One region of the Streptomyces sp. NPDC045021 genome, then DNA from elsewhere that is predicted to be linked to it. Evidence: riboswitches for the same ligand, from Rfam matches in the RefSeq annotation. Region 1 holds a riboswitch; the other holds the start of a gene.

The links. A riboswitch is a leader RNA that binds a small molecule or an ion and turns the genes downstream of it on or off. The one in region 1 is predicted to bind cyclic di-AMP.
Region 2: linked by a shared signal. The riboswitch ahead of AC07DC_RS20520 (C40 family peptidase) and the one ahead of AC07DC_RS24980 (M23 family metallopeptidase) in region 1 are both predicted to bind cyclic di-AMP.

What each region holds. Positions count from the first base shown of each region.
Region 1 covers NZ_JBWKIQ010000008.1:331,383-335,147, reverse strand. The annotation lists gene AC07DC_RS24985 (M16 family metallopeptidase) at 1-1,266, shown strand, start outside; cyclic di-AMP (ydaO/yuaA leader) riboswitch at 1,524-1,680, shown strand; gene AC07DC_RS24980 (M23 family metallopeptidase) at 1,696-2,526, shown strand; gene AC07DC_RS24975 (GntR family transcriptional regulator) at 2,687-3,388, shown strand; gene AC07DC_RS24970 (HPr family phosphocarrier protein) at 3,511-3,765, opposite strand, start outside.
Region 2 covers NZ_JBWKIQ010000006.1:281,936-285,700, forward strand. The annotation lists gene AC07DC_RS20520 (C40 family peptidase) at 1-1,084, opposite strand, end outside; cyclic di-AMP (ydaO/yuaA leader) riboswitch at 1,091-1,249, opposite strand; gene pcrA (DNA helicase PcrA) at 1,518-3,765, shown strand, end outside.

The DNA.
Region 1 (3,765 bases):
CGCCCCGGCCAGAAGGTCGTCGCGGTGGAGGTGCTGCTCGTGGCGCCGCTGGACGCGGAACCCGAAGGCCTGGACGGCGTGGCCACCATCATGGCCCGGGCGCTCTCCGAGGGCACCGACAAGCTCACCGCGGAGGAGTTCGCCGCCGAGCTGGAGCGCTGCGGCGCCACCCTGGACGCGCACGCCGACCACCCGGGCGTCCGGGTCTCGCTGGAGGTCCCGGCCTCCCGGCTGGACAAGGCCCTCGGGCTGCTCGCGGACGCCCTGCGCGCCCCCGCGTTCCCCGACAGCGAGGTCGAGCGGCTCGTCAACAACCGGCTCGACGAGATCCCGCACGAGCTGGCCAACCCGGCCCGCCGCGCCTCCATGGCGCTCTCCGCGGAGCTGTTCCCCGCGAACCTGCGCTGCTCCCGCCCCCGCCAGGGCACGGAGGAGACGGTGGCGAGGATCGACGCCGCGGCCGTCCGGGCGTTCTACGACGCGCATGTGCGTCCCGCCACCACCACGGCGGTCGTCGTCGGCGATCTGACCGGCATCGACCTGGCCGCGCTGCTGGACGAGACGCTCGGCGAGTGGACCGGCTCGACCGCGGAGCCCCGCCCGCTGCCGCAGATCACCTCGGACGACACCGCGCGCGTGGTGATCGTGGACCGGCCCGGCGCGGTGCAGACCCAGCTGCTGATCGGCCGTACCGGATCCGACCGCCACGACCCGGTCTGGGCGGCACAGGTGCTCGGCACGTACTGCCTGGGCGGCACCCTGACCTCCCGTCTGGACCGGGTGCTGCGCGAGGAGAAGGGCTACACGTACGGCGTGCGGGCCTTCGGCCAGGTGCTGCTGTCCACCCCGGAGGGAACCGGCGCCTCACTGCTCGCCATCAGCGGCTCGGTGGCCACCGAGGTCACCGGACCCGCGCTGGCCGACGCCTGGCAGGTCGTCCGCACGCTGGCGGCCGAGGGGCTCACGGACGAGGAGCGCGACGTCGCGGTGCAGAACCTCGTCGGCGTGGCGCCGCTGCGCTACGAGACGGCGGCGGCCGTCGCCGGCACGCTCGCCGACCAGGTCGAGCAGTTCCTGCCGGACGACTTCCAGGCCCAGATGTACGCGCGGCTGGCGCGGACCGGCACCGTGGAGGCGACCGCCGCGGTGGTCAGCGCCTTCCCGCTGGACCGCATGGTCGTCGTCCTGGTGGGCGACGCCTCGGTGATCGAGGGGCCCGTCACGGAGCTGGGAATCGGCTCGGTGAAGGTCATCGCGCACGGCTGACCGGCTGCCATCGGGCAGCCGTCCCCCCTCCCGGGGACGGTCGGACGACCCTTTCGCGGGCGCCGACCGGATGCGCGGCGGAACCCTGGCGCACCCCTTGGGGCGCCGGGGTTCCGGGCGTTTTGGATCTCTATACGCCCGGAACGACCCTGTGTGGCGAACGCAACATATCGCCCGTTCTGTTTGCCGTAACCGACGCGGTCCGATTAGCGTCCACCCCTGCTGCTCGTCACCATCCGCCGCGTCCAGCGGCAACCGGGCAGTGATCGCCGAGTCCCCGTCAGGCGCGAGCCTGGGGAGCCGGGGACCCACGTCCCTGGGGTGAATCGGGCCGTCCTCACCACGAGGCAGCCCGTAGGAGACCTTCCTGCTCCGAACCCGTCAGCTAACCCGGTAGGCGAGAAGGAAGGAAAGGATCTCGCCGCACCCATGGCGTTCACTGTTCTGCCCGCGCCCAGCGGGAAGCACCGCCGTCCCCGTCGTGCCGTCCTCCGCACCGGGACCACCCTGGCCGGCGTCGCGGTCCTGACCGCCGCCGGCACCTTCGGCGCCACCGCGGCCACCGCGCTCTCCACGGACCGCGCCGTCGCTCCCAAGGCCATCGAGGACACCGCGTTCGCGCGCGCCGTCGACGCCTCGGACACCCTCCCCAGCTCCCTCGCCGCCCAGGCCGCCGCCCAGCACAAGGCGGCCGACGAGACCAAGCGGAAGGCCGACCAGGCCAAGCGCGTGGCAGCGGCGGCCGAGGCCGCCAAGAAGAAGGCCGCGGCCGAGGCGAAGATCAAGGCGGAGCGCGAGGCCGAGGCCCGTGCCGCCGCCCGCGCCGCCCGCGCCGAGGCGGAGCGCAAGAGGCTCAACTCCTTCGTGCTGCCCGTCAACAGCGCCATCGGCACCGGGTACAAGGTCCCCGGTTCCATGTGGGCCTCCGGCTACCACACCGGAGTCGACTTCACCGCGTCCACCGGCACCCCGGTCCACGCCGTGGGCGCCGGCACCGTCGTCACCGCCGGCTTCGACTCGGCGTACGGCAACAACGTCGTGATCCGGCACAACGACGGCATCTACACGCTGTGCGCCCACATGTCCTCGCTCAGCGTGTCGGTCGGCCAGACCGTCACCACCGGCGAGCAGATCGGCCTGTCCGGCGCGACCGGCAACGTCACCGGCCCGCACGTGCACTTCGAGGCCCGCACCACGCCCGACTACGGCTCGGACATCGACCCGGTGGCGTACCTCCGCTCGCACGGCGTCTCCATCTGATCCATCCGATCCGTCCGAGATCAGCACTCCCGTCCCCCCACGAAGGCCCCGGCTCCCCGCCGGGGCCTTCGTGTTGTCCAAAAATAATCCATGAATTCTGGACTCCGGTCGGAATCCTCGTTGTGCTGGAATAGAGTCGCCGAAGATTACGGGGAAAAGAATGGAGACCGGCGATGCGGAATCGGATGTGAACGGGACGGACGGCGCAGGGCGTCGTATCTCCGCACAGGTCGTGTGCACCGCGATCCGTGACGACATCGTCGGCGGTTTCTATCCGCCGGGCAGCCGGCTGACGGAGGAGCTGCTGGCGAGACGTTACGGCGTCTCCCGGGTCCCGGTGCGCGAGGCGCTGCGCACCCTGGAGTCGGAGGGGTTCGTCCGCACCCGCCGGCACGCGGGCGCCTCCGTCGCCGAGCCGACGGAACAGGAGGCGGCCGACCTGCTGGAGCTCCGCGGCCTGCTGGAGCCGCTGGGGGCCGCCAGGGCGGCGCAGCGGCGCACCGACTCCCACCTCAAGGTGTTGCGCGGACTGGTGCGGCTGGGCCAGGAACGTTCCCAGCAGGGCCAGTTGTCGGATCTGCCGTCCCTGAACGGCTGGTTCCACGAAACGCTCGCCCAGGCCTCCGGCAGTCCCACCCTGGCCGCGCTGCTCACCCAGCTGCGGCACAAGATCGCCTGGGTGTACGGGGAGGGGGAGCCCGGCCGGGCGGTGGAGTCCTGGGAGGAGCACGGCGCGATAGTCGACGCGGTGGCCCGCGGGGACGCGGAGCGGGCCCGGAAGATCTCGGCCGGGCATGTGGAGCGCGCCGTCTCGGTGAGGACTCTGAAACACCCTGTATACGCCGCGCGCCGGAGGAATTAACAATAGCGCCGTATACAAGTGGGCAGAATTATCGCGGCCCTGAATGCGGAAAGGCGGGGTCGCGTTATCCGCTTGGATAACGCGACCCCGCCGAATTCCTGCGCGGGCCTGCGCCCATGGGCTCAGACGGCTTCGGGGAGTTCCTCGAGGCCCTCGGAGACCAGCTTGGCCAGCCGGTCGAGCGCGGCGTCGGCGCCATCGGCCTCGGAAGCGAGCACGATCGGCTCGCCGCCCTGCGCGCCCAGGCCGAGCACGGCCAGCATCGACGCGGCGTTGACGGCGGTGCCGTCCGTCTTCGCGATCGTCACCGGGACGCCGGCGGCGGTCACCGCGCGGACGAAGAGTGAAGCGGGGCGGGCGTGCAGGCCCTCGGCCCA
Region 2 (3,765 bases), on a different contig from region 1:
TGTGTGGCGCGTGGATCATGTTGCCGTCGCCTATGTAGAGGCCGACATGGCTGATGTCGTCGTAGAAGAAGACCAGATCCCCGGGCTGCAGATCCGACGTCGAGACGCGCTCGCCGACCTTCACCTGGTCCCAGGTGGTGCGCGGGATGTCGATGCCGGCCGCCTTCCAGGCCGCCTGGGTGAGCCCTGAGCAGTCGTACGAGCTCGGACCCGTCGCGCCCCACACGTACGGCAGGCCGAGCTGCCGGCGGGCGAAGGCGACGGCCTTCGCCCCCTTCGACGACGTGCTGGTGTGGGAACCGGTACCGCCGGTGCCGGTCCCGGTCCCGGTCTTCGCGGCCTCCTTGGCGGCGGCCTCCCGGGCAGCCTTCTCCTTGGCGGCGATCGCCGCGGCGCGCTTGCGGTCCTCCTCCGCCTTCTTGGCCGCCAGCGCCGCCAGCCGGGCCTTCTCCTGCGTGGTGAGGGTGTTGAGGAGCGTCTGCGCCGCCGCCAGCTTCTCCTTGACGGTCTGCTTCTCCGTCTCCAGCTTCGCCCGGGAGGCGTTCAGCGCGTCGAGGCTCTTCACCGCCTCGGTGCGCTTCTGCGTCGTCGTGGCCTGCTGGGTGCGGAAGTTCTCGACCGCTTCCTTCTGGTTGCTGGTCATCCGCTTCATCTGGTGCGTCTGGTCGAAGAACTCCTGCGGATCGGCGGAGAGCAGGAACGCGCTCGTCGTGTCGACACCGCCGCTGCGGTACTGGGCGGCCGCGTACTGGCCCAGGACGCGGCGCGAGTCGTTCAGCGACGCGGTCCGCTGCGCGACCTGGCTCAGCAGCGCCTCGACCTTGGCGCTCTGCTGGTCGGCCTGCTCCTTGGCGCCGTTGTAGCGCTCGGTGGCGACCTCGGCGTCGTGGTTGAGCGCGTCGACCTTCGCCTGGACCTCTTCTATGGAGGGCGGCTGCGGCTGCGCGGGCGCCGCGCTCGCGGTCTCGCCCAGCAGGGTGACGGTGGCCAGCGCCGCCGCGGTGAAACCGACCGCCGCGCGGGGGCCGGTGGTGGTGAGCAGGCCGGCGCGTATGCCGGGGCGGGGTTTGCGGTGGGACGCCAAGACGGGAAGTCCTTCCGTAAACCGCTTACCGGGTTAGCTGTCGGGTTCGGGCTGTCGGAAGGTCGCCCTACGGTCCGAACGGAGTTTCCCGTGCGGGCCGATTCACCCCAGTGATGCTTGTGGGTCCCCGGCTGCGGCTTGCGCCGCACTCAGCGGAGACGGTCCGTGACGGCGTGTTGCCGAAGTAGAGGACGGACCGCCTGGTCCGGCACGGTAGCCAACTCTCCTGTCCGGTGGGAAGACCGGTGTCCGATAGGCCCGAAACCATTTCGTGATGTGAGCGCAACGGTCGGGTCCGGTCGCGGAGAGTGATGGTTTTTCAGGGTCGGGCAGCGTCATGGGCAGGGCCATGGGCAGGGTCAGGCTCGGGTCTGTGCGGACTCGGGCAAGCGGAGTGTGAGGTGTCAGTGGGGGCGCCTAGACTCGGGAGGCGATGAGCAGCCTCTTTGACGACAGCTTCCTGGCCGACCTCCAGGCCCCCGACCACGCGCCGGAATCGGCCCCGCCGCCCCCGGAGCACGGGACCGAGCACCGGCCGGACGATGCCGCGGACGACCTCTTCGGCGGGCGCTTCAACGAGCCCCCGCACGGCGGCCGGGACGCGTACTACCGGGACGGGGCCGCCCGCCCCGTCGTCGACCCCGCCCAGCTCCTGGAGGGGCTGAACGAGCAGCAGCGCGCCGCCGTCGTGCACGCGGGCGGTCCGCTGCTCATCGTCGCGGGCGCCGGATCGGGCAAGACGCGGGTGCTGACGCACCGCATCGCCCATCTGCTCGGCACGCGCGGCGCGCACCCGGGCGAGATCCTCGCGATCACCTTCACCAACAAGGCCGCGGGCGAGATGAAGGAACGCGTCGGCGACCTCGTCGGCGCGCGCGCCAACGCGATGTGGGTCATGACCTTCCACAGCGCGTGCGTGCGCATCCTGCGCCGCGAGAGCAAGAAGCTCGGCTTCACCTCCAGCTTCTCGATCTATGACGCGGCCGACTCCAAGCGGCTCATGGCGCTCGTCTGCCGGGACCTGGACCTCGACCCCAAGCAGTTCCCGCCGAAGGCGTTCAGCGCGAAGGTCTCGAACCTCAAGAACGAGCTGATCGACGAGGAGGACTACGCCCGCCAGGCGGAGAACGCCTTCGAGAAGCACGTCGCCGAGGCGTACGCGCTCTACCAGGCGAGGCTGCGCGAGGCCAACGCCCTGGACTTCGACGACATCATCATGACCACAGTGCACCTGCTCCAGGCGTTCCCCGACGTCGCCGAGCACTACCGGCGCCGGTTCCGCCACGTCCTCGTGGACGAGTACCAGGACACCAACCACGCCCAGTACACGCTGGTGCGCGAGCTGGTCGGCACCGGCGACCACACCGCCGAGCTGTGCGTGGTGGGTGACGCGGACCAGAGCATCTACGCCTTCCGCGGCGCCACCATTCGCAACATCCTGCAGTTCGAAGAGGACTACCCGCAGGCGACGACGATCCTGCTGGAGCAGAACTACCGCTCCACGCAGACGATCCTCACGGCCGCCAACGCCGTCATCGAGCGCAACGCCGGGCGCCGCGCCAAGAACCTGTGGACGGAAGCCGGCGACGGCCCCGTCATCACCGGGTACGTCGCCGACCACGAGCACGACGAGGCGCAGTACATCGCCGAGGAGATCGACCGGCTGACGGACGCGGGCGACTCCCGCCCCGGCGACGTCGCCGTCTTCTACCGGACCAACGCCCAGTCGCGTGTCTTCGAAGAGGTCTTCATCCGCGTCGGCCTGCCGTACAAGGTCGTCGGCGGGGTGCGCTTCTACGAGCGCAAGGAGGTCCGCGACATCCTCGCGTACCTGCGCGTCCTGTCGAACCCCGAGGACACCGTCCCGCTCCGCCGGATCCTGAACGTGCCCAAGCGCGGCATCGGCGACCGGGCGGAAGCGATGATCGACGCCCTGTCGCTGCGCGAGAAGATCTCCTTCGCGCAGGCGCTGCGCCGGGTCGACGAGGCGTACGGCATGGCCGCCCGCTCCTCCAACGCGGTCCGGAAGTTCAACGAGCTGCTGGAGGAACTGCGCACCATCGTCGAGTCGGGCGCCGGCCCCGCGACGGTCCTCGAAGCGGTGATGGAGCGGACCGGCTATCTATCGGAGCTCCAGGCCTCCACGGACCCGCAGGACGAGACCCGTATCGAGAACCTGCAGGAACTCGCCGCCGTCGCCCTGGAGTTCGAGCAGGAGCGGGCCGCCGCCGAGGACGCGGAGCCGGGCACCCTCTCCGAGTTCCTGGAGCGCGTCGCGTTGGTCGCCGACTCGGACCAGATCCCGGACGACGAGGAGGGGGGTGGCGTCATAACGCTGATGACGCTGCACACCGCCAAGGGCCTCGAGTTCCCGGTGGTCTTCCTCACCGGCATGGAGGACGGGGTCTTCCCGCACATGCGGGCGCTGGGCCAGGCCAAGGAGCTGGAGGAGGAGCGGCGACTGGCGTACGTCGGCATCACGCGGGCGCGCGAGCGGCTGTACGTGACGCGGTCGACGATGCGCAGCGCCTGGGGCCAGCCCTCGTACAACCCGGCCTCGCGCTTCCTGGAGGAGATCCCGCCCACGCTGATCGACTGGAAGCGGACCGGCCCGGTGGCCACGCCCGGGGCCGCGATGTCCGCCGCCGCGGCCTCGCTGTCGTCTTCGCGCGCCAAGGCCG